Regions from separate parts of the Ensifer sp. D2-11 genome, predicted to be linked through region 1. Evidence: riboswitches for the same ligand, from Rfam matches in the RefSeq annotation. Region 1 holds a riboswitch; each other region holds the start of a gene.
What was found. A riboswitch is a leader RNA that binds a small molecule or an ion and turns the genes downstream of it on or off. The one in region 1 is predicted to bind cobalamin.
Positions count from the first base shown of each region.

Region 2: linked by a shared signal. The riboswitch ahead of bluB (5,6-dimethylbenzimidazole synthase) and the one ahead of M1D34_RS25480 (ABC transporter substrate-binding protein) in region 1 are both predicted to bind cobalamin.
Region 3: linked by a shared signal. The riboswitch ahead of M1D34_RS11310 (aromatic ring-hydroxylating oxygenase subunit alpha) and the one ahead of M1D34_RS25480 (ABC transporter substrate-binding protein) in region 1 are both predicted to bind cobalamin.

Region 1 covers NZ_CP096434.1:1,773,199-1,783,747, reverse strand. The annotation lists gene M1D34_RS25495 (TRAP transporter permease) at 1-77, shown strand, start outside; gene M1D34_RS25490 (DUF1850 domain-containing protein) at 74-448, shown strand; gene M1D34_RS25485 (agmatinase) at 549-1,460, opposite strand; cobalamin riboswitch at 1,698-1,927, shown strand; gene M1D34_RS25480 (ABC transporter substrate-binding protein) at 2,096-3,181, shown strand; gene M1D34_RS25475 (FecCD family ABC transporter permease) at 3,178-4,221, shown strand; gene M1D34_RS25470 (ABC transporter ATP-binding protein) at 4,218-5,018, shown strand; gene M1D34_RS25465 (class I SAM-dependent methyltransferase) at 5,023-5,817, shown strand; gene M1D34_RS25460 (hypothetical protein) at 6,323-6,721, shown strand; gene M1D34_RS25455 (hypothetical protein) at 6,885-7,070, shown strand; gene M1D34_RS25450 (PPC domain-containing DNA-binding protein) at 7,074-7,520, opposite strand; gene M1D34_RS25445 (dodecin) at 7,779-7,988, shown strand; gene M1D34_RS25440 (alanine/glycine:cation symporter family protein) at 8,524-9,903, shown strand; gene M1D34_RS25435 (SulP family inorganic anion transporter) at 10,185-10,549, opposite strand, start outside.
Region 2 covers NZ_CP096433.1:1,250,938-1,261,486, reverse strand. The annotation lists gene M1D34_RS06065 (UDP-2,3-diacylglucosamine diphosphatase) at 1-334, opposite strand, end outside; gene M1D34_RS06060 (NADP-dependent malic enzyme) at 578-2,890, shown strand; gene M1D34_RS06055 (helix-turn-helix transcriptional regulator) at 3,095-3,832, shown strand; gene M1D34_RS06050 (acyl-homoserine-lactone synthase) at 3,989-4,633, shown strand; gene M1D34_RS06045 (DUF2865 domain-containing protein) at 4,801-5,928, shown strand; gene bluB (5,6-dimethylbenzimidazole synthase) at 6,382-7,068, opposite strand; cobalamin riboswitch at 7,114-7,327, opposite strand; gene M1D34_RS06035 (SDR family oxidoreductase) at 7,367-8,188, opposite strand; gene M1D34_RS06030 (phytanoyl-CoA dioxygenase family protein) at 8,559-9,752, opposite strand; gene M1D34_RS06025 (LacI family DNA-binding transcriptional regulator) at 9,850-10,549, shown strand, end outside.
Region 3 covers NZ_CP096433.1:2,325,765-2,336,313, forward strand. The annotation lists gene mcpU (methyl-accepting chemotaxis protein McpU) at 1-457, opposite strand, end outside; gene M1D34_RS11280 (crotonase/enoyl-CoA hydratase family protein) at 740-1,492, opposite strand; gene M1D34_RS11285 (acyl-CoA dehydrogenase family protein) at 1,502-3,283, opposite strand; gene M1D34_RS11290 (transporter) at 3,461-4,450, shown strand; gene M1D34_RS11295 (BA14K family protein) at 4,640-5,053, opposite strand; gene M1D34_RS11300 (glycoside hydrolase family 25 protein) at 5,312-6,373, shown strand; gene M1D34_RS11305 (FAD-binding oxidoreductase) at 6,375-7,475, opposite strand; gene M1D34_RS11310 (aromatic ring-hydroxylating oxygenase subunit alpha) at 7,472-8,716, opposite strand; cobalamin riboswitch at 8,831-9,033, opposite strand; gene M1D34_RS11315 (DUF6656 family protein) at 9,354-9,947, shown strand; gene M1D34_RS11320 (L-threonylcarbamoyladenylate synthase) at 10,013-10,549, shown strand, end outside.

The DNA of each region.
Region 1 (10,549 bases):
CACTCTCCGCGGTCTTCGCCTTCTTGATCTGGCGGCGCGCCCGCCAGGCTGGCCGGCAGACGGCGGAACCGGCATGAGCGCGCTTGCCTGCATCATCGGCGGCAAGGCTGTCGCCGTTGCTGCGGGTGTCTTCACCCTCGGCTGGACCCATTCGGTCGAGAAGACCGAATGGCAGGAGCGTTGGGGCGTCACGGCAGAGGGTCTCGTTCTTGAGGAGGCGCGCGTGCAGGGCTCGGGTGCGGGAATGGAACCGGGAGAGAATGCGCGTCGTCAGGGCCGCTGGTGGGTCTGGACGCCCGACCTGCCGCCGCTTCCCGAACTCGTCCTGGCCGCCTCCGGGGCGACCGTCTCCGGCTGGACGCTTTGCGATGCCGGCGGCTGCCGCGAACTCGGGGCGCAAAGCCGGGAACCCATCGTTCTGCGGCCATGCGATGGCCTAAAGCCGTAGTGGAAGCGGGCAGGACGAAAACGAGAAGATCACGAGTTATGGAACTACGGACGTCTGCCGAGAAGCGCTCGGCTCCTTGACTTGGCTTTGTCGGAGTCTCTCAAACCTGTCGGACGATGGTGCCGATCACGTTGACGAGAAGGCGCGCAGCGGTCAGGGCCGACAGGCCGCCGATGTCGGCGGGAGGATAGAGTTCGACGAGGTCAAACCCTGCGATCCTGGCCCGCATGCCGAGGCCAGCGATCAGGTCAATCACCTGCGTGTAGGTAAGGCCGCCCGGCGTACGCGCCGCGACGCCCGGCATGATGCCTGGATCAAGGCCGTCGCAGTCGAGGGTGACGAGCACCCGGGCCCCTTCCGGAATATGCCTGAGAGCAGCCTCGACGCCGTTCGCGTGAATTTCGCGGGCGGTCACGAAACGGCAGCCATACTGCCGTGCCGCTTCGATTTCGGTGAGGCCTGCGCTGCCGACGCTACGCAGGCCCACCTGCACGATACCGGCGACATGCGGCATCTCGCTCGCCCGGCGCATCGGGCTCGAATAGCCGCAGCGTTCGCCATGTACCTCGTCGCGCCAATCTATATGGGCGTCGATCTGCAGGATCCAGACCGGCCCATGATCGGCAAAGCCGGCGAGGAAGGGAATGACCACGGAATCGTCGCCGCCGAGCAGGATCGGTACAGCCGGCAATGCCAGGACCTCGCATGTCTTCTCCTCAATCCGGGCCCGGTTGCCTGCATTGTCATGCATGGTCGTCGGGATGTCGCCGGCATCGATGCAACAGACGGCATTGCCGCCGAACAACTGGCCGCCGAGATCGAAGTCCCAATGCTCGACGAGGGGAGCGTCCTCCTGGCTCGCAGCGCGGATGACGTCGGCGGCCAAGGCATAGCCGCTGCTGTTCTGGCCGGGATAGGTGCTACCATGACCGGCACCGAATATGACCGCACGGGGCATGCGGTCATCCTCCAGGCGGTCGGGAAAGCCGAGAAAGCGAGGAGAGGCGGTCATTTTGCTGGGGTCCTGACGGGCTCTAATGGGTGAAGGCTGTTTGCGGGTTCAGGCAAACTGTGCGGTGAACTCCCGCGCCTTGCAAGCCTGTTGCCGCCATTGCGCAGAGCATCTGCTGTTGACGGATGTAATGATATAACATAATAGTCGCGCCGTGATAAAGTATCGCCGCAGCATTAGCCGGATCGCGTGTGGGACATAACCGTTGCCTTCCACCTTGACCGGCGGCTGCGTTCCACATTAACTGGGACCGACGGTTCCCCTACCCGTGAGGTGGAGGGGATTAATAGGGAACACGGTGCGGACGACCCAAGAGGGACCAAAACCGTGGCTGCCCCCGCAACTGTAAGCGGATCGTCGTTCATCCTTGTGGCGCCAAGGCGCCAGCCACTGCGCGCGTTGCGCGGGAAGGCAGATGAGCGACTCTGTCCGTGAGCCAGGAGACCTGCCGTCAAATCGATCCAACGTCACGGGCGGGGATGCCCGGAACAGGAGCAAGCCATGACCATCTTTCGCGCCTCGCGGCGCACGCTTTCATCAGTTTCCCCGAGGTCCAGCCGTCACTCGTCCGATCGAACCCGATCGGCAGGCTGACCATCACGGCCGCCTAGCGGCCTCACAATCGGGGACTATTCATGAACAGCTTTCTGAAACGACCGGTCATTGCGGGTCTCATTACTTTTTCCATCGGCGCAGCGGCTCTCGGCCATCCCGCCTTCGCTGCCGAGACGACCTATCCGCTGACACTCGAGAATTGCGGACGGCAGATCACCTTCGACAAGACGCCGACGCGCACCGTCTCGATCGGCCAGAGCAGCACCGAGATCCTCTATCTGCTCGGCCTTGCGGGCAAGGTCGCCGGCACCGCCCTCTGGGTCGGCCCGGTCCTTGAAGGTTACGAGGAGGTCAACGCCAAGGTCGAGCGCCTGGCAGACAACGATCCGAGCTTCGAAAGCGTACTTGCCAAGAAGCCGGACATGGTGGCGGTGCAGTTTCAGTGGCAGGTCGGCCCGGAAGGCGTGGTCGCGAGGCCGGAGCAGTTCGAGGAGCTCGGCATTCCGGTCTACACATCGCCTTCGGATTGCACCGGCAAGGAGAACTCGGCGGCGAGCGATGGCGTGCGACGGCAGGTCTTCACCATGGACCTCGTCTACCGGGAAATTCGCGAGCTGGCGCATATCTACAATGTTCAGGATAAGGGCGAGAAGGTCGTCGCCGAGCTGAAAAGCCGAGAAGAGGCGGCGCGCGCCAAGGTCGCCTCGGCCGGGGACAAGCTCTCGGCCGTCTTCTGGTTCTCCAGCGCTGCCGATGCCGACCCCTATGTCGCCGGCAGGAATGGCGCACCCGGCTACATAATGGCGGCGCTCGGGATCGAAAACATCATCGACACAGAAGACGAATGGCCGACGGTCGGCTGGGAAACCATCGCCAAAGCCGAGCCGACCATGATCGTTGCCGGCTCCATGGAACGTCGACGTTACCCGCTCGACAGTCTCGACGCCAAACTCGAATTCCTGAAGACCGATCCCGTGGCGAGCCTCATGCCGGCAGTCGCCAAAGGCTATGTGTTCGCCATGGATGCGCAGGCGATGAACCCGACGATCCGCACGATCGAAGGCATCGAAGCGCTGGCGGATGCCATCGCCGAGGCCGGACTTGCCTCCAAGGCGGGGCTGGCCTCCAAGGCGGGGCTGGCCTCCAAGGGTGGGTTGGGCAAGTGAGCCGCGTGCTGACCCTGGCCGGGCGAACGGGGACGGGACGCGTCGGCGCGGCTCTCGCCGCGCTCGTCATCCTCTTCGCAGCACTCTGGATGGGCGCTGCGATCGGCGAAACGGCGATCCCGTTCAAGACCGTTGCGCAGACGGTCGCGAACCGGCTGTGGAACGCCGGCTACCCGCTGGCACCGATCGACGAGGGCATCATCTGGAGCTACCGGCTGAGCCGGGCGGTCGTGGCCGCTTCCTGCGGGGCGTCGCTCGCGCTCTCCGGCGCCGTGCTGCAATCGCTGCTGCGCAATCCGCTCGCCGACCCCTACATTCTCGGCATCTCCGCCGGCGCCTCGACGGGCGCGGTCAGCGTCGCCATTCTCGGTGTGGGTGCCGGGATGCTGACGCTGCCGCTCGGCGCCTTCATCGGCGCGCTGGTCGCCTTCGTCCTGGTGAGCCTGCTGGCGATGAAGGCCGGCCGCGGCACCGCGGCGATCATCCTGGCAGGTGTGGCGGGGTCACAGCTCTTCAACGCGCTGACCTCCTTCATCGTCACCAAGGCGGCGACGGCCGAGCAGGCACGCGGCATCATGTTCTGGCTGCTCGGCAACCTTTCGGGCGTGCGCTGGCCGGATGCCTGGCTCGCCGTGCCGGCGACGCTTCTCGGTCTCGTCGTATGTCTCTGGCATGCCCGTCCCCTCGACGCGTTTACCTTCGGGTCGGAATCGGCTGCCTCGCTCGGCATCTCGGTCAGGCGAACCTATTTCGCGCTCGTCGGCGTCTCGGCGATGATGACGGCGGTGATGGTATCCATCGTCGGGTCGATCGGTTTCGTCGGCCTCGTCATCCCCCATGCGGCCCGCATGCTCGTCGGCGTCCGCCACGGTGTCCTGCTGCCGGCAGCGGCGCTCATCGGCGCCGTATTCATGATCCTCGCGGACATCCTGTCGCGCGTTCTCATTCCCGGCCAGGTCCTGCCGATCGGCGTGATCACGGCGCTCGTCGGCGCCCCGGCATTCGCGTTGATACTCGGACAAAGGAGGGACCGCGCATGACGCTTTCGGCGAGCGGGGTTTCATGGTCGGCCGGTGGGGTGGAGATCCTGAAGGATGTCTCCCTCACGGTCGAGACGGGAGAGTTCCTCGGCATCATCGGCCCGAACGGTTCCGGCAAGACGAGCCTGATGTCGCTCATATCGGGCATCCGCAAGCCGAAGAGGGGGGAGGTGCTTCTGGACGGTTGTCCGATCGGGACGCTCGGACGCCGCACGGTCGCGCAAAGGCTCGCTCTGGTCGAGCAGCAGGCCGAGACCGGCGAGCGGATCACCGCGCGCCAGGCGGTCGAGCTCGGCCGCACGCCCTATCTCGGGCCGCTTTCGCCCTGGTCGCCGGAGGACGATGCGATCGTCGGGGCGGCGCTCGCAAATGTGGACATGGCGCATCTTGCCGATCGCCTCTGGCACACGCTCTCCGGCGGCGAGCGGCAAAGGCTGCACATTGCTCGGGCGCTGGCGCAGCAATCGAAGATCCTGCTCCTCGACGAGCCGACCAACCATCTCGACATCGGCCATCAGATCAGCCTGCTCGATCTCGTTCGCCGCCAGGACCTGACGGTGGTCGCAGCGCTCCATGACCTCAACCACGCCGCTATGTTCTGCGACAGGATCGCGGTGATGCAGGCCGGCCGGCTGGTGGCGCTCGGGCGCCCGCGGGAGGTACTGACGGTCGAGCGCATCCGCGCGGTCTTCGGGATCGAGGTCGAGGTCGAGCACGACTTCGACGGAAGCTGTTCCATCCGCTATCGCGCAAGACGCCCGCGTCCGCTTGCCGCAATCGCCGCCGTCGGAGCCTGACCCCATGGACATGCGCAACCACGACCTGAAGGAAGATATCCGCGAATACTGGTCGAAGCGGTCGCAAACGTTCGACCTCGCCTTCGGCCATCGCATCCCGCCGGGGCCGGAGCTCGACGCCTGGGCGGCAGCGATGCGCGACGCACTGGGGGCGAGGCCGCTGAAGGTTCTCGAACTCGCCTGCGGGACGGGGGAGGTGACCAACGTGCTCCTTTCGCTCGGCCACGAAGTGACGGCGCTCGATTTCTCCGAGGCCATGCTCGCCGTCGCGCGGCGCAAGCACGCAGGGAACAACAGGGTCCGTTTCATACTGGCCGATGCCGAGCGCACGATGGAGCCGGACGAGACCTATGATGCGGTGGTCTGCCGGCATCTCGTCTGGACGCTGACAGAGCCGGAGCAGGCTTTCGCCGAATGGTTCCGCCTGCTGAAGCCGGGCGGCAGGCTGCTCGTCTTCGACGGAGACTGGTCGAAACCGACGCCGCTCGGCCGTCTGGCGTCGATCGCGGTGGCTGCCCTCGAGCGGATCATCGGCCACGACCCGCACTACGACGGCGCCATGAGCGAACGCCATGCGACGATCATGGAGCGTCTGCCCTTCGGCGACGGCCTCACCGTCGAAAGACTTCTCCCTTTGATCGAAGAGGCGGGATTCGAGAACATAGAGTTGCCATCCCACCGCCCGATCGCGGCGGCCCAGCGCAGGAATGCCGATCTCAGAAACAGGCTGAGGACGTTCTTCTACCGCAGGTTCTTCCTCGTCTGCTCGCGGCCTCCGGGAGATGCCGGGCGCAGGTAGATCACTTCCCAACGCACTAAGGCCCGTTCAGATTTGGGATACCCGCGGCGTTTGTTTGATTACCTCATCCCTGTGCTTGTCACAGGGATCCAGCCAGCCCAAGTCCTTGGGCTGGAAGAACTCTTCCCCGCGCCGCAGACGCGGCGCTGCTCTCATCTCTGTGACAAGCACAGAGATGAGGAGGTGAGATTGCAGTCCTCCCCGCGCTGACCGACGCCCTCGGCAACCTTGTCCGCACCGCCACTCAAGATGAATCTCAACAGGCATTGGATCACGATGTTTTTAGCTAGATCGGGTCGACCTAAAAACATGAAAGTGACGCGGGATGCGGGCGGAAAACCGCACACACTTTTCCTCATCCCGCTCTAAATCCGCTGTCGCCTAATCCGCCTGCTCAGGCGTCATCAGATCCAAATTCGACCTCAAAAGGAACTCCGGGCCCCCGGCCGCCGTTTCCGGGTTGCTGTCTCTGACAAGTTGGGACCCAGAAACGGAGGATGAGCATATGGCACAGGAAAAGCGACTCGGATCCACCATACCGCGCGGCGTGGTCGATACGAAGAACGGATCGGTGGGCGTTCCGGACCAGGCAAGCATGGAAGAGGAAGTCAGATCGTTGCGCGAGCAGGTCAATGCGCTGACCGAAAAGCTCTCCGATCTCGGCATCTATTCCGGCAGGGCCATCGCGGACACCGGCCGCAGGGCCGGCGAGATTGCAAGGGAACATCCCGCCTGGACGGCACTCGCCGTGGTCGGTCTTCTGGGGCTGCTCATTGCAGGGACCAGCCGGCCCTATTGGCATTCGCGGAGCTCCTCGCGCATCGAGGACCTGATCGCCGATATCGAGGACCGGCTGAGCGATCTGAAGGGCCGTTACTGGTCAAGCGGCTGGCGGCCCTGGTGAAAATTGCGGCCCGTCCTGCCGGATACGATGTGCGTCCAGGGAGAGAGTCCTGCCGCAGATCGCGGCATGCTTTGCGAGGAACCGATCGGTTTCTCGCTTGTTCGGTCGCCGTGTCGAAGGTTGCGGGCGCGTGCCGGCCAGAAACAAGCATTGGAGCACCGAGATGGAACACAAACCGGACCGTGCCAAGACCAAGGGCGAAAGCGGCACCGCCAAGAAGAACCAACCGGGTCACGTAGGCGGCGACGAGGCCCGCAAGGCGAAAGAATGGGGCGGCGGTTCCAAGGCCTCGAAAGGCGAGGTCAGCCGGGAAGACAAGCGCAACCCGAATTCGAGTGCGAAAAGCTGAGCCTCACTCAGCGTCGAGCTCGATGAGCGCTATCCCGAGTTCCGGTCGCTTGCGCCGGCACAATCCAGTCGGGCTTTCGCGGATGATGACCTCCAGGGTCGGACGGACGTGACCCTCGAGAAGGTGTCCGCCACGTGTCGACCCGTCTTCCAATCCCAGAACCGCATGCAAATGCAGGCTCGGGCGGCCGGCTTCGTCGCGGGCAATATCGCCGATCACGCTCAGAACTTCCGATTGCTCCGCTACGGGGATCTTCCGGTAATCTCTGCTTTCGATACGGAAGAAGCCCACCGTGGCACTGCTGAAGGCGCCGATCGCCGTCACCGAGGCGCCCGCGATGTCCGCCTGGGCTGCGAAGGCCGAAATGGCCGAGAATGCTTCGTCGCCCTCTTCGAGTACGAGAATGAATGTGCGTTCGCTCGCGTCTTGCGCCAAAAGTTTCTGTTTCATCAATTTGCCCTCGTCTCCGCCCGAACTTTTACCATGGCGATCTGTTCCGGATTGAGCGAAGCGCCAGATCGTTCATCAAGTGCGGGGCATCTCCGCGAGCGTCAAGCGCGGCGCACGCCCATTTTCCTCGAACGCTGGCGGTTCGCCCCGAACGGGGGCATGATTGTCCCTGGCGGCGATCGCGCCGCCGTCCCTTGCCGCGCCAACAAGGAGACCCGGCGAGCCTGGAATCAAACCAGAATCCTTCAGGAGGAAACCGTGAGCGAGCACGTCTACAAAAAGATCGAGCTGATCGGCAGTTCGCCGAACTCGATAGACGAGGCCATCGAAGGGGCGATTTCGCGTGCTTCGAAAACCACCCGCAATCTCGACTGGTTCGAAGTGGACCAGATTCGCGGCCAGATCGTGAATGGCAAGGTCGCGCATTACCAGGTGGTGATGAAGGTGGGCTTCCGCATCGACGATTGAGGTGCGCACGGCGCCGAGAGCGGGATGCGACATTCCGCCCCGACTTGTTCCGCGGGTTCCACCTGCCTGCGATTGCCACGAGAAGAGACGCCGGCACCCATGCGGAAGCCGGCGATGCCGGGTGGCGGCCCTTTCCTAAGGGCCGACTGACAGCTGAATGGCTATGTATGTTCGCGCGCCGAGTACTGACAGTTTCGTGCCGGCGCCGCGCCGCTTTCCCATGCCGATCTGCCGGCCATCATCAATTTCATAAATAGAAGCATTCGAACTATGAAATTCACCAACGTCGACTTCTATGTATGATCGCGGCTCCCAAGGGGCCGGCATGTACCCATCGCGCCTGACGAACCGGCTCCACGGGTACCGCCTGCGTGTTCGCAGACGGGGGACACCCGGGCCATCCTCGATCGGAATGAGTCGAGGTGCCTGTGGCCCATGAACAAGACGGCTTGCAATATTCGCCGGTGAAGTTAGTCAGGCCGCAGGCGTGCGCAGGCTCGCGGAAAGACATGGCACCAGGGAGGAAAGCAGTCTCGTGGAAGCACTCAACCAATTCTTTAACTGGCTCAACGGCATCGTTTGGGGCGTGCCTATGATCGTGCTGATCATTGGCACCGGTCTGTATCTTCAGCTTCGCCTGGGCTTCGTGCCGATCCGCAAAGTGGCCTATGGCTTCCGCATGATCTTGAAAAGCCGCAGGCCGGGGAGGGCCGCCGAAGGGGAGATTACGCCCTACGCCGCGCTGATGACGGCGCTGTCGGCCACCATCGGCACGGGCAACATCGCCGGCGTCGCTACCGCTATCGCGGTGGGTGGACCCGGTGCGCTGTTCTGGATGTGGGTTACCGCCTTCGTCGGAATGGCGACGAAATACGCCGAGGTCGTCGTAGCGGTGAAATACCGCGAGGTCGACGACAAAGGCGAACACGCCGGCGGACCGATGTTCGCCATCAAGAATGGACTCGGAAAGCACTGGCAGTGGCTGGGCACCGCCTTTGCCATCTTCGGCGGACTGGCGGGTTTCGGTATCGGCAACATGGTCCAGGCCAACGGTATCGCCAGTGCGGTCGAGAACGCCTTCGGCATCGAGACATGGATCAGCGGCATCGTGATGACCGTCTTGACGGGTGCGGTGATCCTGGGCGGCATCAAGCGAATCGGCGCGGTGGCCGAGAAGGTCGTGCCCTTCATGGCGATCTTCTATCTCGTCTGCGTGGCTGCCGTCCTCGTCGTCTTTGCCGGTAACATTCCGCAGGCCATCGCCACCATCTTCACCCAGGCATTCAGCCCGACGGCGGCCACCGGCGGCTTCCTCGGCTCCAGTGTGCTGATGGCGATCCGCATGGGTGTGGCGCGCGGCATCTTCTCGAACGAGGCGGGCCTCGGTACCGCCGGTATCGCACAGGCTGCCGGCTCGACCGCCAATCCCGTTTTCTCCGGCGTCATCGGCATGATGGGCACGTTTATCGACACGATCATCGTCTGCACCCTGACGGGTCTGGCGATCATGGTGTCGGGCGTCTGGGCCTCGGGCGAAACCGGAGCGGTTCTGAGTTCTGCGGCGTTCGAGGCGGCACTGCCCGGCTACGGGAATTATCTCGTGACCATCTCACTGGCATTGTTCGCCTTCACGACGATCCTCGGCTGGGCCTATTATGCCGAGAAGTGCTGGGAATACCTGATCGGAACCGTGAGCGCGATACCGTTCCGCATCGTGTGGACCGTCGCAGTGTTCTTCGGCGCCACGCTCAGCCTCGACTTTGCCTGGCTGGTGGCCGACACCTTGAACGCGCTGATGGCTATTCCCAACCTGATCTCGTTGCTGCTCCTGTCCCCGGTTATCGCCCAACTGACGCGTGACTACTTCGCCGAAGAAGGCGCCGGCGCGGGAGTGGCCTCGCACAGCCAGGGCTAGCTGATCCAGAGGAAAGGTGCGCAGCGGTTTTCCGCGCGCATCCCGCTCCAACTACAGGAGTCGATCACGTCCATGATTTCAGGTCGACCCGACCTGAAATCATGGTGATCCAGCGAGTTTCAGTGAACTGATCGTCCCGGAGAGGCGGGGGCCGGAAGGCCTGAGTTGGCGGAAATCGCGCGGAGATCGGGCAGCGCAAAGTCGAGCCGTGCTCGCCGGCACGGCAACCGTGTCCCTATGGGCGAGACCCGGGTCGATCGATCGACCCGGGTCTCATGGATTCAATATGTTGCGGTGAGCGCCGCGCCTTCGCTCTTGTCGTGCACGGCGAAGCGGTCGAGCATATGAGCGCTTGCCTCGTTGAGGCCGATCACCTCGACGGTTACGCCGTGGCGGCGATATTTGAGCACCACCTTGTCCAGTGCGCCGACTGCGGTGATGTCCCACAGATGCGCCTCGCCGACGTCGATGACGACCTTGTCCAGCGGTTCGGCGAAGTCGAATGCGCCAATGAAACCCTCGGTCGAGGCGAAGAAGATCTGGCCGTCGACATGATAGGTACGCACCTTTCCGCTCTCGTGGAGCATCGAGCGGACATGGAAGAGGCGGGCGACCTTTCCGGCGAAGAACACCCCCGACAGAAGCA
Region 2 (10,549 bases), on a different replicon from region 1:
GCTGCGCCACTTCGATACCGCCGAAGTGAACGCCCGGAAAGTCCCGGAGGAACTCGTCGTGATTGCCGGGGATGTAGATGATGCGCGTGCCTTTTCGTGCCTTGCGCAGAAGCTTCTGGACCACGTCGTTGCAGGATTGCGGCCAATACCAGCTGCGTTTGAGACGCCAGCCGTCCACGATATCGCCGACGAGAATGATCGTCTCCGCCTCGTGGTGCCGCAGGAAATCCAGGAGAAAGTCCGTCTTGGCCGCTTTCGAGCCCAGATGAACATCGGAAATGAAAAGCGTCCGCAGTTTCCGAACGGAATCCTGTTGGGGTGCCGATGCCGCCATGCCAGCCTCATCCTGGTTTAGCCGTTTCACGACCGTCAAAATCAGACTCGTGTTTCAGGAAGATGACATGGGACGCGGAGCACACAGCGAGCGCCGAGTAGCCATGGCTGGAAAGAACCGCGTCGAAACTGTACGTGCCGGGCGATTCATGCCAAAAGGCACGACATCTATCAGCACCGGACGTGAACGCGATTTCACAACCGCGCTCTCGGGTCCACGCAAGAATTCAAGGAATGCAAAGGCATGAACACGGGCGATAAAGCGAAATCCCAGGCCGTTCCCGCCAGCGGAGACATCGATCAGCAGGCACTCTTCTTCCATCGCTATCCCCGCCCCGGCAAGCTCGAGATTCAGCCGACCAAGCCGCTCGGGAACCAGCGCGATCTGGCGCTCGCCTATTCGCCCGGGGTCGCCGCACCTTGCCTCGCCATCAAGGACAACCCCGAGACCGCTGCCGATTTCACCGCCCGCGCCAATCTCGTCGCCGTGGTATCGAACGGCACCGCCGTTCTCGGCCTCGGCAATATCGGTCCCCTCGCCTCCAAACCCGTGATGGAAGGTAAGGCTGTTCTCTTCAAGAAGTTCGCAGGGATCGACGTCTTCGACATCGAGATCGACGCACCGACGGTCGATCGGATGGTCGACGTCATCTCGGCGCTGGAGCCGACCTTCGGCGGCATCAATCTCGAGGACATCAAAGCTCCCGAATGTTTCGAGGTGGAGCGGCGTCTGCGCGAGAAAATGGAAATACCGGTCTTCCACGACGACCAGCACGGGACCGCGATCATCGTCGCGGCCGCCGTCCTGAACGGCCTGGAACTCGCCGGCAAGGACATTGCCGAGGCCAAGATCGTGGCCTCCGGTGCCGGGGCGGCGGCGCTTGCCTGCCTCAACCTCCTCGTCACGCTGGGCGCCAGGCGCGAAAACATCTGGGTCCACGACATCGAAGGTCTCGTCTACAAGGGGCGCGAGGCCCTGATGGACGAGTGGAAAGCCGTCTACGCACAGGAGAGCGACAATCGCGTGCTCGCCGACAGCATCGGTGGGGCGGACGTGTTTCTGGGGCTCTCGGCCGCCGGCGTCCTCAAGCCTGAACTGTTGGCCCGGATGGCCGAAAAGCCGCTGATCATGGCGCTGGCCAATCCTACGCCGGAGATCATGCCAGAGGTGGCCCGCGCCGCGCGGCCCGATGCCATGATCTGCACCGGACGCTCGGACTTCCCGAACCAGGTCAACAATGTCCTCTGTTTCCCGCATATCTTCCGTGGCGCGCTCGATTGCGGCGCACGCACCATCGACGAAGAAATGAAGATGGCGGCGGTCCGCGCGATCGCCGGCCTTGCCCGCGAGGAACCGTCGGATGTCGCCGCGCGCGCCTATTCCGGCGAAACGCCGGTCTTCGGCCCCGACTATCTGATCCCTTCGCCTTTCGATCAGCGGCTGATCCTGCGCATTGCGCCGGCCGTTGCAAAGGCCGCGGCCGAAAGCGGCGTCGCCACGCGTCCGATCCAGGACTTCGACGCCTATCTCGACAAGCTCAACCGTTTCGTCTTCCGCTCCGGCTTCATCATGAAGCCGGTCTTTGCTGCAGCGAAGAACGCGGCGAAGAACCGCGTCATCTTCGCCGAGGGCGAGGATGAGCGGGTGCTGCGCGCCGCCCAGGTGCTGCTGGAAGAAGGCACGGCCAAGCCGATCCTGATCGGCCGCCCGCAAATCATCGAGACCCGCCTGCGGCGCTACGGCCTCAGAATCCGCCCCGATGTCGATTTCGAGGTCGTCAATCCCGAGGGCGACCCCCGCTATCGCGACTATGTCGATGATTATTTCGCCCTGGTCGGGCGGCTCGGCGTCATTCCCGAGGCGGCCCGCACGATCGTGCGCACGAATACGACGGTCATCGGCGCGCTCGCCGTCAAGCGCGGCGAGGCGGACGCGCTGATCTGCGGGGTCGAGGGACGCTACAGCAGGCATCTGCGCGATGTATCGCAGATCATCGGCAAGCGTTCGGGCGTACTCGACTTCTCGGCGCTCAGCCTCCTGATCTCACAACGCGGCGCGACCTTCTTCACCGATACCTATGTGAGCTTCAGCCCGAGCGCGGAGGAGATCGCTCAGACGACAGTGATGGCGGCAAACGAAATCCGCCGCTTCGGCATCACGCCGCGTGCTGCCCTCGTCTCCCACTCGAACTTCGGCTCGCGCGATTCCGAGAGCGCTTTCAAGATGCGCACCGCACTGCAGCTCGTGCGCGAGCTCGCCCCCGATCTCGAGGTGGACGGAGAGATGCACGGCGATTCCGCCATCTCCGAGGTCCTGCGCCAACGCGTGATGCCGGACAGCACGCTGAACGGCGAAGCGAACCTGCTCGTCTTCCCCAATCTCGACGCGGCCAATATCACGCTCGGCGTGGTCAAAACCATGACGGACAGCCTGCATGTCGGCCCGATCCTTCTGGGCTCGGCGCTGCCGGCGCATATTTTGTCGCCGTCCGTCACCTCGCGCGGCGTCGTTAACATGGCAGCGCTGGCCGTCGTCGAATCAAGCCATCCCGTCTGAGGGGTGGCGCGCCTCCTCATTCACTGGAGGGCGGAAAAACGCCGCTTCCACGGGACCGACGCAGCCGCGTCAGCGATATTTGGCTAAAAAGTCAACTTATGATTGCATAAGCGGGATTACTGCACCGTTTATGAAATATTGCACTAGACAAAACCGGCCGCCGTAAACCATGTTTATTATAGGGGCAAGTTTCGGTGTTACGGCATGGCTAATCAACAGGCTGTCCTCAATTTGCTGGATATCGTGGAATATGGAGGTTGCGCAGACCCCGAGCGCTTCTTCGCCCTGATGCGTCGAACCTTCAACATCTCGCATCTCCTGTATCTGGAGGCGGAGTCTCTTCCGGATGGTTTGAGAATCTGCCGCCTGCATCACACTTTCGGCGCCTACGCCGCCGAAATCTACGCCGCCAGGGGGCTTTACAGGATCGACCCGATCCTCAAGCTTGCGCTCGGCGGTGTCAGGCCGGTGGAATGGGCGACAGCGCGGCGCCGCTTTCCGGAATGCGAGCCCCTCTTCGAGGCGGCCGAAGAAATCGGGCTTTCCACCGAAGGCGTGGCCTTACCGCTCCCCTCGCCTGCGGGCCGCATGGCGCTCCTCGCAATCGGTGCAAACATGTCGCCGGTTGAGTGGTCCGCCTACCGCCGCTGCCATCTGCGCGATTTCCAGCTGGCTGCCAACCTCTTCCACGCCTCCATGCTCGAACATTCGGCGATGGCCGGGGCGCTCGACGAGCGCGATCTCCGCCTGACCGGGCGGGAAACGGAGGTGCTCACGTGGTCGGCGGCCGGCAAGAGCTACTGGGAGATCGCAACGATTCTCGGCATATCCGAGCGAACGGTGCGTTTCTTCATGACCAATGCCCGCCGCAAACTCAATGTAGTGTCCAACACGCAAGCTGTAGCGCACGCTGTTCGACATGCTCTGATCCCCACCATCTGACGGGTTGCCGGCCCGGGACAGGACCGGCCACTCGCAGATTCCCCCACAAATCTATTGGGAAAAAATGAGGAAATAAACTGTCACTATAGACAGTTACATGTGTCATCCGAGCCTGACAGCATCGCTACATCGCGTAATCACGCATGGAGCGAAAAAATGATCAGGATAGTGAACGGAAACGGTCGCAGCCAGCACCCCCAGGCCATCGACGAGATGTTCCGGCTGCGTAAGCGCGTGTTCCACGACTTCTTGAAATGGGACGTCAAGACCGAAGGGGACTGGGAAATCGACCACTACGACAAGGCCAATCCGCTCTATGTCATGTCGTACTCGCCGGACACCGGCAAGATTCGTGGCTCCCTCAGGCTCCTTCCGACGCTCGGGCCGAATATGCTGGACGATACGTTCCCGATCCTGCTCGGGGGCAATCCGGAAATCCGTAGTGCGTCGGTGTGGGAATCGAGCCGCTTCTGCATCGATCCCGAAATCTCCCAGGATCGCGCATCGAACCAGGTCACCATCGCCGCGGCCGAACTGATGTGCGGTGTGGGCGAAATGAGCCTTGCCTCGGGCATCAGCCATATCGTCACGGTCACCGATGTGTTCCTGGAGCGAATGTTCCGCCGCATGGGTTGCCCTGGGGAGCGCATCGCCGATCCGCACAGGATCGGCTCCGTCCATGCGGTCGCCATCGCGTGGGAGGTGAGCAGGAACCTGCTCGAAACGATGAAGGCGGTGGCCTCCATCGAGGGCACCGTTCTCGATCGCCCGATGTCGCTTGAAACGGCACGCGCCGCCTGACCCGATAATCCGGGCCGTGCAGATCGCACGGCCCGCAGCTTCCATCCACGGGCATTGCGAATTAACGCAGATGCCCTCTTCCCGTTGCGCCATCTCGACAAGGTCCTATGATGAGACGGTAAGGCGGACACATCGGCAACGGTCCGCTGCAATGCAGGAAGAAGCACGTGTCCGCGTCCCCGAAGGTGGCATCCAAGATCCGGCGCATCGCGGCGGTTCTCGTACCGCTGGCGCTGGCCGCAGCCGGCCCGGCCGCAGCGTCCGGCGTTTGCGAACGGCTGGGCGCACGCCTCGCCGGCCTTCCCACAGGTTTCACGACGAATGCCAGCCTGCGCGATTTCACAGGTGCGGTCTCCCGCCAGAACATCGAGTTGCGCCGCGCCAAGAACGATCGCCGCCGAATGGAATGCAGCAGCGACAGCGTCGTCGTCATCGGCGGCGATGACGAGGCCGCTTGCGCCGAACTCGACGACACGATCGCGCGCATGGAGGCGAATCTACGGCAACTCAAGGCGCAGCGTAGGCATCTGATCGGCGGTGGTGACGACGACGTTCGTCGGCGCATCCTCGCTGCCATGGAACTCAACGGCTGCTCGGGAGCGCCCCGAGAGGGCTGGGATGCCGGAAGCGCCGAAGGCCAGTTTGCGAGCGCCGCCGAGGGAACGGAGGTTCACCGGAACATCCTGCGCGACCTGCCGCCGGACAGCGATGCCTATCCGCTTCTGCTCGACGCCCCCCGGGCCGAGCTACCGCTCACGGAGCACGATTTCGCCGGCAGCCTCAGAACCATGTGCGTAAGGACATGCGATGGCGCCTTCTTTCCCATCTCCTCGCATGCCACGCCGGCAGACTTCGGTCGTGACGCCGATCTCTGCCGCGCGCGATGCCCGGGTGCGGAGACGGAGCTCTACTATCATGTGCTCGCGACGGAAGAAGCCGACCAGATGGTTTCGGCGACGACCGGCCTGCCCTACACCGATCTCCCAACGGCCTTCGCCTACCGGGCGCGCAGTGTCGGCTCACCCGGCATCTGTGGCTGCGGAATCCCGGACCCCGCAACGGATGCCAACGGGCAAAAGGCAGGCTCCGCCGGCAAGCTCACCGTCGTCAGCCCGTCGGTCATAACCATTGGCAGCGAGAAGAAGGCGCCGGCCAAGCCGATAGCAGAACGGCCCTACGACCCGGCCAAAAACAAGGTCCGCGTCGTCGGTCCGACCTTCCTTCCGCAGGAAGAGAGCGCGATCGACCTCAAGCATCCGCTTGGGCCCCGTTACCAGCCGCTGCAGGAAAACTGACATACGCCGTTGCGAGCATTTTGCAAGAATGGCGATGCTCTTGAATTCCTTGAGTACCGACTGCGCGGCCTACTGGACTTGTCCTTTGACCGTTGCCGATCAAAGGACAAAAACATGCAGAAGATCAAAGCGCGTCTGATAAGACGCGCGGCGCTGTACGTATCGAAGGACTGCAATCTCTCCTCTTCCTCATCCCTGTGCTTGTCACAGGGATCCAGCAGCGCCGCGTCTGCGGCGCGGGAAGAGTCCTTTCAGCCCAAGGACTTGGTCTGGCTGGATCCCTGTGACAAGCACAGGGATGAGGAGATCAACAAGCCGCGGCGGGTATCCCGAAACTCAACAGGCCTTGGGGCGGGGTGAGGAAAAGTGTGTGCGGTTTTCCGCCGCATCCCGCTCTAACCTCTTGGAATCGATCGCGTTCAAGTTTTTTGGTCGACCGACCTAATAACATCGTCATCTAACGGAGCCCCAGCCTTCCTCGAAAACGAGATCTTCGAGCGGCAAGCGCTGTCGCCAGCCCTTCGCGGCGAGTTCCGGCTCTTGATACAGCTTGTCGACGAAACCGAGGCACAGCCAGGCGACGATTTCGACATGATCCGGGATTCCGAGGATAGCCTTGATCTCGCTCTCGTGGAAAATGCTGACCCAGCCGACGCCCACGCCCTCCGCCCGCGCGGCGAGCCAGAGGTTCTGGACGGCGCAAACGGTCGAGTACAGATCCATCTGCGGATTATGGGTGCGGCCCAGGACGACCGCTCCGCCGCGCGTCCGGTCGCAGGTCACGCAAATGCTGAGCGGCGCCTTGCGAATGCCTTCGAGCTTCAGCGACCGGTACTTCGCTTGCCTTTCGCCGGAAAACATCTCTGCGGCCTCGTCATTGGCGCGCTGGAAAGCCCGCCAGACTTTCTCCCGCGTCTCGTCCTGGCGCACGAGCACGAAGTTCCAGGGTTGCATGAAGCCGACTGACGGCGCCTGGTGCGCCGCACCGAGCAGGCGGGCGATCAGTTCCTCGGACAATGGTTCGGGCAGGAACTCGTCGCGCACGTCGCGACGCGTCTCAATGGCACGATAGACGGCGGCGCGCTCGTCCGACGAAAAAGCTCCGGCGGCCGTAAGGCAGCCGTTCGGGTCAGGCAGCATCGTTCGATCCCCAACAATGCGGAAACCTCCCGCCGTCCGCGCGGGGCCGGTCTATCTCGCCAGGCCGGTCTTCTGACTTCGGATCATCCGTTCGCACCGCCTTCCCGAATAGCTTCAATATTCAGTGGCAAAGCTCTGAAAAGATTCAGAGCCTTTTTTTGGCGAGAACGTCCCCTTCACAGCGCTGGGCACGTGCCGGAACTGCACCGGCTTCCCGATTCTCCCGCATTTCGCGGGCACCTGACGGCGGCATATGGCCACAGGTCCCCACGAAAGGCAAGGCAAGCAAGCGGGAGCTTCAGAGCGGCGCCTCCGGATGAGGCGAGGCGTCATAGGCACCCCAGATCGACTGATCGAAGCAGATGACGGAACCCGTCATGAGGCCGGATTCTGCCGATGAGAGATAGGCGCAGGCACGCGCGACCTCGGCCGGGTCGACGAGCCTGCCGAAGGGCTGGCTCGCTGCCGCCTTTTCGAGCCAGTTCGCCGGCGCATCGTGATATTCGCGCTGGATCCGGTCTTCGCCTTCCGAGGCCATCCAGCCGATGTTGAGGCCGTTGACCCGTATCCGGTTGCGAAGGACGGCATAGGCGGTATTCTTGGTCAGCGTCTCCAGCGCCCCCTTCGACGCACAATAGGCTGCGATGAAGGGCTGACCCGCCTTCGCCGACATGGAGCCGATATTGACGATCGTGCCCTCCGTCTTCTCGCGCCGCATCACCTTTATCACCTCCTGCATCAGGAAGAATGGCGCCCGCACATTGACCGCGAACATCCGGTCGAAGAGTTCCGGGCTGGTGTCGAGGATCGTACCCCTGTCGGTGATCGCTGCGGCGTTGACCAGCGCATCGACGCGGCCGAAGGCGCGGTCGCAAGCCGCCACGACGGCACGGGCATCCTCCACCCGCTCGAGATCCGCCGGTACGTAGACGACCTTCGAACCCGTCGCCGCGGCGATCTCGGCAGCTTTCGCCTCGCCCTTCGCCGCGTTGCGCCCGCAAATGACGACGCCGGCGGCGCCGCGCTCCGCGAAGAGTGCGGCAATCGTGGCACCGAGCCCCTGCGTGCCCCCGGTCACAATGGCGATCTTCCCGTCCAGTCGGGCGTGGTCCGTGCTCATCCTGATCCTCCCTTTGAGATGTTGGTGAATATGCCTTGGTGAGCGTGCATTAATGCCTGTTGAGATTTGGGATACCCGCCGCTACTTGTCTGATCTCCTCATCCCTGTGCTCGTCACAGGGATCCAGCCAGACCAAGTCCTTGGGCTGAAAGAACTCCTCCCGCGCCGCTGACGCGGCGCTGCTGGATCTCTGTGACAAGCACAGAGATGAGGAGGAGAGATTGCAGTCCTCCCCACGCTGACCGACGTGCTCGGCAACCTTGTCCGCACCGCCCTACGCGCCGACAAACCCACCAGAGCACCAGCGCCATCATCCATCTCGCAGTAGCCGTGACAAACTCAAGGTCTCAAAAGGCCTTAGCCAAGACGGCTAGCTTAGCTTTTTCGCCGCCTGATCGGCCAGCGCTTCGGCAAACGCCTCAACACTCCATTCGCCGGCGAGCGCTTCGTGCATCAGCTGTGCCTGCGTCCTGGGCGCCAGCCCCCCAACCGGCGGATCACGATCGAGATTGGTCGGGAACGAATACCCCTCGGCGCACGCGGCAACCGCATTGGCAATTTCGTCCTGCGTGAGCTTGCCTCCGGCCGCAAGAACTTTCAGAGCCGGAAAGAGCACGGCGCACATGTGTTCGCGATCCACCGTTTCCATCGCCCGGCCGAAGGCGGAGGATACCTGCAGAAGATTGGCCACACGCTTGATTCCGGCAGACCGGTTGCTGCCCGCGGCGTGGAAAAGCGCCGGGTTGAAGAACACGACGTCGCCCTTCTCCAGCGGCAATTGCACGTGGTTCTCTTCGAAATAGGTGCGGAACTCCGGCCGTTTCAAAGCGAGATATCCGGGCAGATACGTCTGGCTATAGGGCAGGAACAGGGTTGGCCCGCTTTCGACCGGCATGTCGCAATGGGCGACCGCGCCCTGGAGCGTCAGGACCGGCGAGAGCCTGTGCACATGCGCCGGATACTGCTCTATAACGGCCGAGGTCTGAAAGCCGAGATGATAGTCGCGATGCGGCGATTGAGACGCGCCGCCGGGATTGACGCGGTTGACCTGCGCCGTCATCTGGTAGTTCGGACCGAGCCAGGCTTCGCTGACGAGCGCGATGATGGCGTTGCCGTAATAGGCCGCGAAATTCTCGGGGTTCTTCAGGCAGTGCTTTTCGAGTGAATTCCAGATTCTGTCGTTAGCGCCGGGCTTGGCGAAATGATCGCCGCCGCCGCTGTTGGTGCGGTGTTGTTCCTCGATGATCTCGTCGAAGATGCGGCTCGCTTCGTCGATCACCCGCGTATCGGTGAAGGCGCGCTTGAAGACCGCCACGCCCGGCCCGGTCGCAAGCGCCTCGCAGATCTCCGCAAGCACCGACCGCCTGCCGTCCTGCGTGGCGCAATCGCCGGCAAGACGGGCGCTGTCATAAATCAGGACGTTCTTCTGGCAGTCCGCCGCGTACGGATAGTCCGCCAGGCTGACACGGTGCTCGACCGCCGCACGAAATTCCTCGATATCGCAGGCCGCCTCACTGAGCCACACGCGTTCCAGACGCGCCCCCGCGGGATTGTCCGTCTTCATCAGCTCTCCTCCTCAAGGATGACGATGATGCGACTATACGGCTTGCCCGCTTCTGATATAGAGCAGGAATCCATCAAAAAGCCATCAGGAGGGACCGGTGGCACATCCGTTTCTTGTCAAGGACATCGCCTTCCAGGCGGGACTCAGTACGGCGACCGTCGATCGCGTCCTCAACGGCCGGCGGGGCGTGCGCCAGCAAACGGTGATGCGCGTCAATGCAGCCATTCGTGAACTCGAGAGACAGCAGGCGGGCCTTGAGGTACAGGGACGCAGATATGCCGTCGACGTGGTGATGGAGGCGCCGGAACGCTTCACCGAAGCGGTGCGCAAGGCATTCGAAAGCGAAGCCGCGACCTTCATGCCTACGGTTTTCCGGTCCCGCTTCCATTTCGCCGAGACCATGCGGCCGCAGGACATCAGCCAGTTGCTCGACCGTATTCGGCTTCGGGGAACCGACGGAGTAGTCCTCAAGGCGCCCGACGTGCCGGAGATTGCCGCCGCCGTGGCGCGGCTCGAAAATGCCGGAGTTGCGGTCGTCACGCTCGTTACCGATCTGCCGCATTCATCGCGAACGGCCTATGCCGGGGCTGACAACCGCGCCGCCGGTGAAACCGCAGCCTACCTGATCGGCGAGCGCTTCGCGGACCGGCCTGCGACTGTGCTGGTCACCATATCGAGCAGTCGCTTTCGCGGCGAAGAGGAACGCGAGATCGGTTTTCGCCGCGTGCTGCGGGAAAAATATCCGCATATCGGCGTGGTCGAGATCAGCGAGGGCCATGGCAGGAACGAGGAGACAG
Region 3 (10,549 bases), on a different replicon from region 1:
TCAGGTCGCCGCTCGACGCGTCGACATAGGGTTCGGTGAGGACGCGCGCATCGGCCTTTACCGCCTGCTGATACCAGGGGCGCTGGCGCGGATCGTAACCGTCGGGCATCTTCGAATCCGGCCAGATCATGAACTGGCCGCTCTCGTTGCCGACATAGGTGGAGATGAATTCGCCGGTCAGCACGTCGTTCTTCAGGACGCTCACGATGGCGGCTTCGTCAGCCACCTGGCCGGCAGCGTCCGCCGCCATCGCGGTCAGCGTCACACGGCCGTTCAGCCAGTTGGCGACGCTCTGCGCCGCCTGATTGCCGGAAGAAGCGATATCCTCCTCCACTGCTTTCGTGGTCGTGGCGCGCTGGAGACTGTCGATATAGACGGAAAAGCCTGCAAAGGCGCCGACGACGACGCAGGACGCGGCAACGAGAATGCGCGTCATGAGATTCGATCGTTTGGACAAGGTGGGGCTCCCTGAAAGAGGCGGCATCGCCGCCGGGGATGAGCTCGTGATGATCTTCCCGGGCGCGACGGATCGGCCGCTGAGCGACTTGAAGGACGGCGGGAAAACGATGGACATGCCGCAAAGGCGGAGCCGGCAATGCTTCATGCGGCCGGGGGCCTCGCGTGCCGCAAAATTTCTGTGGCGCCGAAGGAGACCTACTGCGGCTGGACGCTAGCGGGAGCTATTTAAGAAGCGATTAAAATTGCTCCATGAACGTCGCAATGGCCGGAAGCGACCGCCCTACCGGCGCATGAAGGCTTCGAACGCGGCGCGCGCCTCGGCGCTTTTCAATTGCGCGGCAAAATGCTTCGCCTCCTCCTCGATCCGGGCAAGCACATCGCTGCGGTCGCCGCGAATGAGGTCGCGGGCGATGCGCAGCGCTTCCGGCGGTTTTTTTGCGAGGCGCACTGCAGCTGAAAGCGTCTCCTCCTCGACGGCGGTCTCTTCCACGATCTTCCAGATCAGCCCGGCCTCGCGCGCACCGGCGGCGTCGAGCGGCTCGCCGGCTGCAAGCAGGGCAAAGGCGCGCTGATGGCCCATGATGCGCGGAGCGATCAGGCTCGAGGCCGCTTCCGGAACGAGCGCCAGATCGACGAAGGGGGTCTTGAACACCGAGCGGGCGGAGGAGACCGTCAGGTCGCAATGGAGGTGGATGGTCGTGCCGATGCCGATCGCCAGTCCGTCGACGCCGGAAACGATCGGTTTCGTCGCGCCGGCAAGCGCCCGCAGGAAATCCAGAACCTCGCCCCCCATGCTGCCCCCCATGGCGAAGGCGAGGAAGTCGGCCATGTCGTTGCCGGCCGAGAAGCACCCTTCCGTTCCGAGGAATGCCATCGCGCGAATGGCGGGATCCGTTCCGGCAGCGGTCAGCGCCTCCGTCATCCTGGCGTACATCTGGCGGGTGATGGCGTTCTTCTTCTCAGGCCGATTGAACCGGATGAGCTGAACGCCGGGATAGGCTTCCGGCCGTTCGACGAGCACGTGGTCGGTCATGAGGTTTCCTCAGTCGAGTATGGAACGGGCAGCGGCAAGGCTCGCTGCGCCGTTGACGACGCGGTCCTTGAGCGCGCTCGTCTCCGAGAGCAGATTTTCCGCTGCGAAGCGGCAAAGTGCAACGCGCCGGTCCTGCCCCCCGTCGCCGGCTTCGGCGAGCCCGCCCTTGGCGAGATAGACTCCGGTCAGCACGAGGCCGAACAGGCGCTGATAGGCGGTCGCGCCGGAGAGCGCCTCGGCAAGCTTTCCGTCGCGCAGCCTCGAAAGCAGCCAGTCGGTCGCCCCTTCGAGATCCGCAACCGCCGCATCGAGCCGTGCGGCCGTTTCGCCGAAGCCTTCCCTGTTCGACGCGGCGACGGCAGCGGCGACCTCCCGGAGTTCGGCGATGAAGCCGCGCACCTGTGCGCCATCGGAAAGCGGCAGCTTGCGGGTGACGAGGTCGATCGCCTGGATGCCGTTGGTGCCTTCGTAGATCGGCGCGATGCGGGCGTCGCGAAGATAGCGCGCGGCCCCGGTCTCCTCGATGAATCCCATGCCGCCATGGACCTGAATGCCCATCGAGGCGACGTCGACGCCGGCGTCGGTGGCGAAGGACTTGGCGATCGGCGTCAGCAGGCTCGAACGCTCCTGCCACTGGCGGGCGTCCTCGCCTTGCGCGGCATGCGCCATGTCGACGGCGTGGGCGCAGGCATAGGCGATGGCGCGCGACCCTTGGGTCAGCGCCTTCATCGTCAGCAGCGTGCGGGCAATATCCGGATGCTCGATGATCGGGCTCATGCCGTCGCCGCTCCACCCGGGCGCGCGGCCCTGCGTGCGCTCCTTGGCATAGGCGATCGCCTTCTGGGTGGCGGCCTCCGCGATCGCGACGCCCTGCATCCCGACGGCAAGCCGCGCATTGTTCATCATCGTGAACATGCAGGCGAGACCCCGGTTTTCCTCACCGACCAGATAGCCGATCGCCCCCTTCTCGCGGCCGAATTTCCCGTCGCCGTAGATCATGGTGCAGGTCGGCGATCCGTGGATGCCGAGCTTGTGCTCCAGCGAATGGCAGAAAACGTCGTTTCGCTCGCCAAGCGAACCATCCTCGTTGACGAGGAACTTCGGCACGAGAAACAGCGAAATGCCCTTCGTCCCGGCTGGCGCATCGGGTAGCCGCGCGAGTACCAGATGGACGATATTGTCGGTGAAATCGTGCTCGCCCCAGGTGATGAAGATCTTCTGCCCCAGGATGCGATAGGTGCCGTCGTCGCGGCGCTCTGCGCGGGTCTTGAGCACGCGGAGGTCCGAGCCGGCATGCGGCTCGGTCAGGTTCATGGTCCCCATCCATTCGCCCGACACCATGTTCGGCAGGAAGGTCGCCTTCAGAGCGTCGGTGCCGTGCTTCTCGAGCGCTTCGATGGCGCCCATGGTGAGCGTCGGCGCAAGTGCGAAGGCCATTGAGCCGCTGTTCCACATTTCCATGGCGGCGACGTGCAGCATGTGCGGCAGGTTCTGCCCGCCGAAGGCTTCCGGAGCCGTCAGGCCGTTCCAGCCGCCGGCAATCCAGTTGCGGTAGAGTTCCCGCCAACCCTCAGGCGTCTTCACGGCGCCATCGACGAGCCGCGACCCCTGCCGGTCGCCCTCGTCGCCGAGCGGCGCCACCTCTTCCGAGGCGAAGCGCCCGGCCTCGCCGAGGATCGCGTCGACAAGGTCCTCGCCGAGTTCGCCGAACGTCCCGGCGTCGAGAGCCTCGGCCATGCCGGCAACATGCTTCAGGGTGAATGCGATCTCCTCGACCGGTGCCTTGTACATGGTGCTCCTCCCCTGCTTCCGCCGGCGCCTATTGGATGGGCGGCAGACTAGCTAATTTTACGTGAACGTCAACGTCACTCACCACATCCGGACGGCGACTGCGGCCGGGCAACTTTAACAAAACTGTCACGGGCCGCGAATAGAAGCCGTCTCGACCGATCCGGCCGAGGCACTGCGATGAATCTGATCTCACCCGATATACCGGGCCTCGTCTGGGCCTACCGGTTCGTACCGGGAGAAAGCCGGTGCCGGCGCATAGCCGCCGATTCGCCCGTCGAGAGCCTTGAGGCAGGCGAAGACTGGGTCTGGCTGCACCTCGCGCTCAGCGACGCACGCACACCGGCGCTGATCGAGCGCATCGGAAATCTCCCGCAGGAGGCAATCGCCACCCTGACGAGTCACGACACGCAGGCCGCGATCACGGTGGCGGACGACGTCGTGCACGGCACTCTGGTCGATTTCGAGCGGACATTCGATGCGGTGACGCAGACGATCGGCTGGCTTCATTTCGCCGTCAGCGACCGGATGATCATCACCACGCGCCTGCACCCGCTGAGAAGTGTCGATCGCGTGAAAGCGGCCGTGGAGAAGAACGCCAGATGCCGCCGCCCTATCGACCTCTTCGAGATGCTCGTCGTGGAGTTCCAGCGCACTCTGATCACGCTGGTGCTCGAGCTGACGGAGGAATTGAACGTCATAGAGGACCATGTCTATGGGGAGGCCGGGCACAGCAAGCAGCCGGGCCTGGCGCCATTGCGCCGGACCGTCGTGCGGCTGCACCGGCACCTGCGGACGGTGCTCGCCCTGTTGCGCCGGGCCGGAGCCCTGGAAGAGGACGAGGTGCCGCCGGGCTTTATCGACGTGGCCGAGAGACTTTCGGATCGGCTGGAGGCCGTCGACCGCGATGTCTTCGCCCTCCAGGAACGCGCGAGGCTGCTGCACGAGGAAATCGACAGCAAGATTTCCTCGGAAACGAATCGTCACCTCTATATCCTCTCGCTGATGACCGCCTTCCTGCTGCCGCCAACGCTCGTCACCGGCTTCTTCGGCATGAACACGGGGGCGCTCCCCTTTTCCGAGGGCAGCGGCACCGCTTTTGCGGGCATGCTCATTGCCTCGTCCATGGGCCTTGCCTGGATCGTCCTCAAGCGCATCGGCATCATCTGAGAGGCGATCTGCGCAGCTATAGGGCGAATAGCACTGCCGGCGGGGCCGTTGCCTTGGGGAGAAACCGGCTGGCTTCCAGTTTTGCGGTCTGCCGACGGCATCGTTTGGGAGGCGTGAAGGTCAAGCCGCTTGTCGTCTCCCCCAAGGCAATGGTCCCGCGGGAGGGTCAGATGTGTATATGCCCTAGCTTCAGCTATAGGGCGAATAGCACTGCCGGCGGGGGCCGTTATAGGGTTGATAGCTGTTGTCGTAGGCCCTGTAAGAGCGATAGCGATCATAGCACCATTGGACATGCCGGCTGCCGTAACGGACCGGCGGGCGGTAAGCGGGACGGCGCTCGATTACGATTCCGAAAGCAGCCGGCGGGTACCACCAGCCCCGGTAATAGCGATAGCCGGGGCGCTGGTAGCGGTAACCACGGTGACCGTTGTAATAATAGAAGTCGCCATACCGGTAATAGCCACGCCTCGGCACATACTGAACGTCCGTGACGGCGCTCTCGGCGGCAACCCGCGGGGGCAGAGGCGTGAAAGCCTGCGACGGCACCGCCGATGCCGCCAGCACGATCGCTGCAAGCGCGCCCGAAAGCCATTTGCGTGACATCATTTCCTCCTCGCATTCGATTCGCGTACAACCGGCCCTTGCAGGGGCGATATACCAAGACTAGAGCAGAAATCGCCGGAAGCAACTGCTGCGCGCGGATGCAGCAATGGAAAAATCCCTCCGTCGGTACAATCCTGGGCGGAATCGGGCCGTCGACTTTGCCTCTTGAGGTCGGTGTACAGAAGTGTTCGCCTCGCGCAGATTGGGGCCGGGGCTGAGATTTACGACCTCTTAACGCTAAGTCGGCAATCTCAGAGAATGGAAAAGCGGGGAATCTCGATCATAGGGATGATCTTGCGCCTGGCGGTCCTCATGGGCCTGACCTTCGCGGCGGCGAACGCACGCGCTAGCGAAGTGGAGCCGTGGAAAGAGCGGCGGAACGCCATCATCGTCGACGCTTACGAGCTGAACAGCATCGACTGGGAAGCCATGCTGAAGGACAAGCGGATCGCGGGCTTCATCGCGAAGGCTTCCGACGGCCTGCCGGAAAGCTACACCTGTACCGGTGACCACGGCGGCGATACGGTTGCCCATTGCAGGACGATGTGGCGCAAATATGCGGTCAGCCGCGAACTCTATCAGACGCGCCGGATGCTCGCGCGCTCGCATGGTCTGCTCTGGGGCGCCTATCATCTGGCAAGGCCTGGCAACCCCGTCGATCAGGCGAACCACTTCATCGACTATGCCGATCCGCGCGACGACGAGCTGATGGTGCTCGATATCGAAGGGATCGATCCGGAAAAATACATGTCGCTCGAAGACGCCGCGATCTTCGCCGGCCATGTGAAGGCCCGGACGGGGCGCTATCCCGTCCTCTACACCAACCACGCAACTGCGAAACACATTGCCGCCAACCGTTTCAAGCATCGGCTTCTTTCGCGCCTTCCGCTCTGGTATGCGCGCTACAAGCCCGATATCCGTAAAGTCTTTCCGATGGGAAACTGGGACCGCTACGCGCTCTGGCAATTCTCCTCGGCGCATAATTGCGGAAAGAAGCGCTGCCCCTATCGGGTGCCCGGCACCCTCGACGATATAGACGTGAATGTCGCAGCGATGAGTGCATCGGCACTGAAGAGCGTCTGGCCTCATGGCGCGCTTCTTCCGGAGAAGCCGCCGGTGCTCACTGTTATCGCCTCGGCCACCGTCGGCACGATCCCGGCGCTGAACGCAAATGCAACGGCCACTCTTTCGCGGCCGCTCGTGATAAGCCGCGCCGAGGCGGAGAGCGGATCAGGAGCCGGCGCCGACGAGACGGTTACCGGCTCCATCGCCGTCAGGGCCGCCGAGGCACGCCTGCCCTACCAATCCGAGCGGCGTTAACTCAGGCCTCGATCTGGACGTCGCTTGTCGGCCGCGAACAGCAGGCGAGGATGTAGCCCTCCTCGATCTCGTCGTCGAGAATGCCGCCATTGTGGTTCATCTCGACGTCGCCGGCGATCTTCAACACCCGGCACGTTCCGCAGATGCCGCCCTCGCAGGCGGCCCCGATCCTGACACCGTTGGCGCGGGCCGTCTGCAGGATCGTCTGGCCGGGAACGGCGGTCGCTTCCTTGCCGCTCATGGTAAAGGTCACCCGCGCCGCCCCGGCCCCGGCATCGGCGGTAGGCCCGGCCCGAATTGCAAGCTCCTCGGCCGCCGGCGCCGCGGCGGGCTGGAAACTCTCCTGGTGATAGCGGGCCATGTCGAAGCCCGCCGCTTCCAGCATTGCCCGAACATTGCCCATGAACGGCTCGGGCCCGCAGCAGAAGACGGTTCTTTCCAGGAAATCCGGTGCGAGCATCGGCAACTTCGCCGCGTCGATGCGGCCGCGCAGACCATGCCAGCCGTGCCGCGCCTCATGCCCCTCCACGAGGAAGCCGAGATTGAGCCCCGGCATCTGACGGGCGAGAACTTCGAGCTCCGATCTGAAGAGGAGATCGTCCGGGCGCCGGGCGCAGGAAATGAAGGTGACATCCGTTTCCGGCGCGCAGTCGGCCATCCAGCGCGTCATCGACATCATCGGCGTGACGCCCGACCCCGCCGATATGAAGAGATATTTTTCACCGGGATGACGGACGAAGCTGAAATCGCCGAGCGGCCCGAACGCCTTGAGCATCATGCCCGGCTTCAGATTGTCGAACATCCAGCGGGTGCCGATGCTTCCCGGCTGCGCCTTGACCGTGACCGCGACCGAAAGCGGGCGCGAGGGCGAGGATGACAGCGTATAGGTGCGCATCACCGGCTCGGCTGGGACGGGCAGTTCGAGCGTCACGAACTGCCCGGGCAGGTAGCGGAACCAGGCCGGCTTGTCGGAGCGGAAGGTGAAGGTCATCACGTCAGCGGTTTCGGCTACGGCCGACATGCACTCCAGCATGTGCTGACGGTCTCTCCAGGGGTCGAGCTCGTCGAAATGGTGAAAGGAGCGAGGCATTTCCATCGTCATGCCACCCGCGAGAGATGCGCGGCCCCGCCCTGAAGGCGGTCCAGCATGAAGCTCGAATACCACTCGACGAACTGCATGACGCCGCCCTCGTGTTCGGCGGAATAAGGACCCGGCTCATAGGCGGGCGAGCGGATTCCGAACGCGTTTTCCTCGACGATCTGCCGGTCCTGGTCGTTGGTCTCCGTCCAGACGTGCGTCAGCTCGTCTATCGTGTAGTCGACGCCCTCCACCGCATCCTTGTTGACCAGCCATTTGGTCGTAACCTCAGTCAGTTCCGGCCCGAGCGGCAGAACGCGGAAGGTGATCGCATGGTCGCCGAGAATGTGGTTCCAGGTCGTCGGATAATGGAAGAGGAGCAGCGTGCCGATGCCATCGGCGTCTACGCCGGTGGAGAGTTGCTTGCGGACGGCCTTCTGTCCGGACATCGTATAGCTCTCGGCGCCGTTGATGAGCGGCATTCTCGTCATGCGGAACTGGCCCGTGGGCGCGATCTTGAAGGCGCTCGGAAGGCCCGCGGCCTCGCATTTCTGCCAGTGGGCGCCGATTTCCGGATCGTTCATCGCCCCCTGGACACCGGTTACGGTCGGCGCTTCCGGATAGGTACGGCAGAGTTCCGGATGATTGGCGGCGCAGTGGTAACACTCGCGATTGTTCTCCCAGACCAGCTTCCAATTGCCCTTCTCGACGATGGTGCTTTCGAAGGCGACCTTCGTTTCCCCCAGGCGATGCGGCGCGAGATAGGCCGCGACCGTCTCGCGGAACGGCCGGAAGTCCATCGGGTGTTCGGCAAGACTGATGAAGATGTAACCGCCGACGGTCTCGCAGTGGATCGGCTTCAGACTGTGCTCGGCCGGGTCGAAGCCCTCGGGCATCTGCCGCGCGAAGAGCAGGCGGCCGTCGAGTTCGTAGGTCCACTGGTGGTAGGGACAGACGAGTTTGGCGGATGAGCCTTTGTGCTGCGTGCAGACGCGCGAGCCGCGATGGCGGCACGAATTGTGCAGTGCCCGGACCGCGCCCTGCCTGTCTCGAACGATAACGACCGGGTAATCGCCGACCTGCGCCGTGAAATAGTTCCCCGGCCGCGGGACTTCGCAATCATGGCCGATGAACAGCCAATCCTTGTACCAGATCTGCTCCAGGTCCTGACGGTAATAATCAGGATCGACGTAGAAGGCGCGGTCGAGGCTGTAGCCTTCGCGACGGGTCTTCAGCTTGCGCAGCATTTCGGTCTGAATTTCCATGCCCTTGTCCTCGTTTTTCCGCCGTTTCGGAGAGGCAGGACTGGAACCCGCGCCGGCCGCATGGACCCGCAACGCAATTGGCTCCGATCCGGCTGCCCGCCGCAACCAGCTACGGTCTATTTCTGCTTCAAGGCTGGTTTCCGGGCTCTGGAGCCGTCCGCAAGGGACCTGCCCGGCGCCTTCCCGGACGCGGTGTCCAGTGGCCTTCTGCCGTGGCTGTTCGCTCCACCACCGTTGCGGGGGCAGCGCCGGGATTTGACCGGCTTCCCAATTCTCCGCCCTCCCTTCGAGGCGGCACCTTGAGTGTCCTCATCTAAGCCTGAGGACCGGCCCGGCAACTGCCAATAGACGACATCCGATTCCAGAAAGACGACAGCCAGACGCGACACAATCGGCACGAAGGCATGCAATATTATCCATAACAAACAAGGAAATAGATGAATCCCTGCGCAGCTGGAGGATTTTTCGGCAGCGCCGTTCATGGCGCGAAGGCGAGTGGCCATTCTGCGACACGGCCCGCCAACACAAGGGTCTGATCGATGCCGGCCCGGACATACCGGGACCAATTCGTTAACTGTGATGATTTAACGTTCGCCGCGATCAACCCGCTTGCGGACAGGATGGCGCGACGACGCCCATGGCAAAACTCCGATATTACGACGCTGCCGACAAGGCGGCCGCGCCGCCGAAAGCCAAGGCTCACACCGAGTTCCTGCGGACCGGCCGGATCGATAGACGCCGGTGGATGCCGAACGAGCGACAGTATCTGAGTTATGCCGAGGTGGCGCAGCAGACGGCGCGGAAGCTGACGACAGCGGGCGAGACGACCCACAGGCGAATCAACGGCTTTCATGCCTCGATCCAGTTCCCGAAGATGGTTTTCCATCGCACGCTCCCCAGCAGTCCGCATCTCGGCTATTGCCACGTGACCGCCGCGAAAACCTGCCTCGCCAATGGGCATGAGATCACCTGGTCCTTTTATTTCGCGAACTTCTTCTGCGAGCTCGGGAACGAGACCCATTTCTTCGACCGTATCCAGCCGGGCTACTCGCGCATGTATTTCGCCGTCGCGATCGAGCCCGACGCCAGCGAGGAACGGATCGTCGTCAACCGCAACGTGCGCGGCAACGGGCTGATTTTCCGGACGCAGGATCCGAAGGTGGCGCTGAAGAACGTGCTGATGCTCGGCGCACGCGACGAAGCCTTGCGCCGGATCGTTCGCAGCCTTTGACAAAGAAAATCGTTCTGTTTTTGCGGTCGCTCCGTTAAGGAAGCGACGGAAAGGATCAGAACGCCATGGCCGAAATCATCGACACGCGCATCGAACCTGAGCGGGCAATCGAGAAAGCCTGCGCGGTTCTTTCGGACGGCGAACCGGTCGCGATCCCGACGGAGACCGTATACGGCCTTGCCGCCGATGCCACGACCCCCGATGCGATCAGCCGCATCTATGAGATGAAGGGGCGGCCGCGGTTCAATCCGCTGATTTGCCACGTCTGCGATCTGGCGATGGCAGAGGCGCATGTGACCTTCGATCCGGTTTCGAGACGTCTGGCCGAGGCCTTCTGGCCCGGCCCCCTCACGCTGATCCTGCCGCAGCGGCGGGAGAGCACCGTGCACACGCTCGCATCCGCCGGTCTCGATACGCTCGGAATTCGCATGCCCGACGGCTTCTCGCGCCGGGTGATCGCCCGGTTCGGGCGGCCTTTGGCAGCGCCGAGCGCCAACACCTCGGGCAAGATCAGCCCCACCAGTGCGGCCCATGTGCAGGCGGATCTCGGTTCCAGGCTGAAGCTCATCCTCGACGCGGGGCCGGCCGCGATCGGCCTGGAA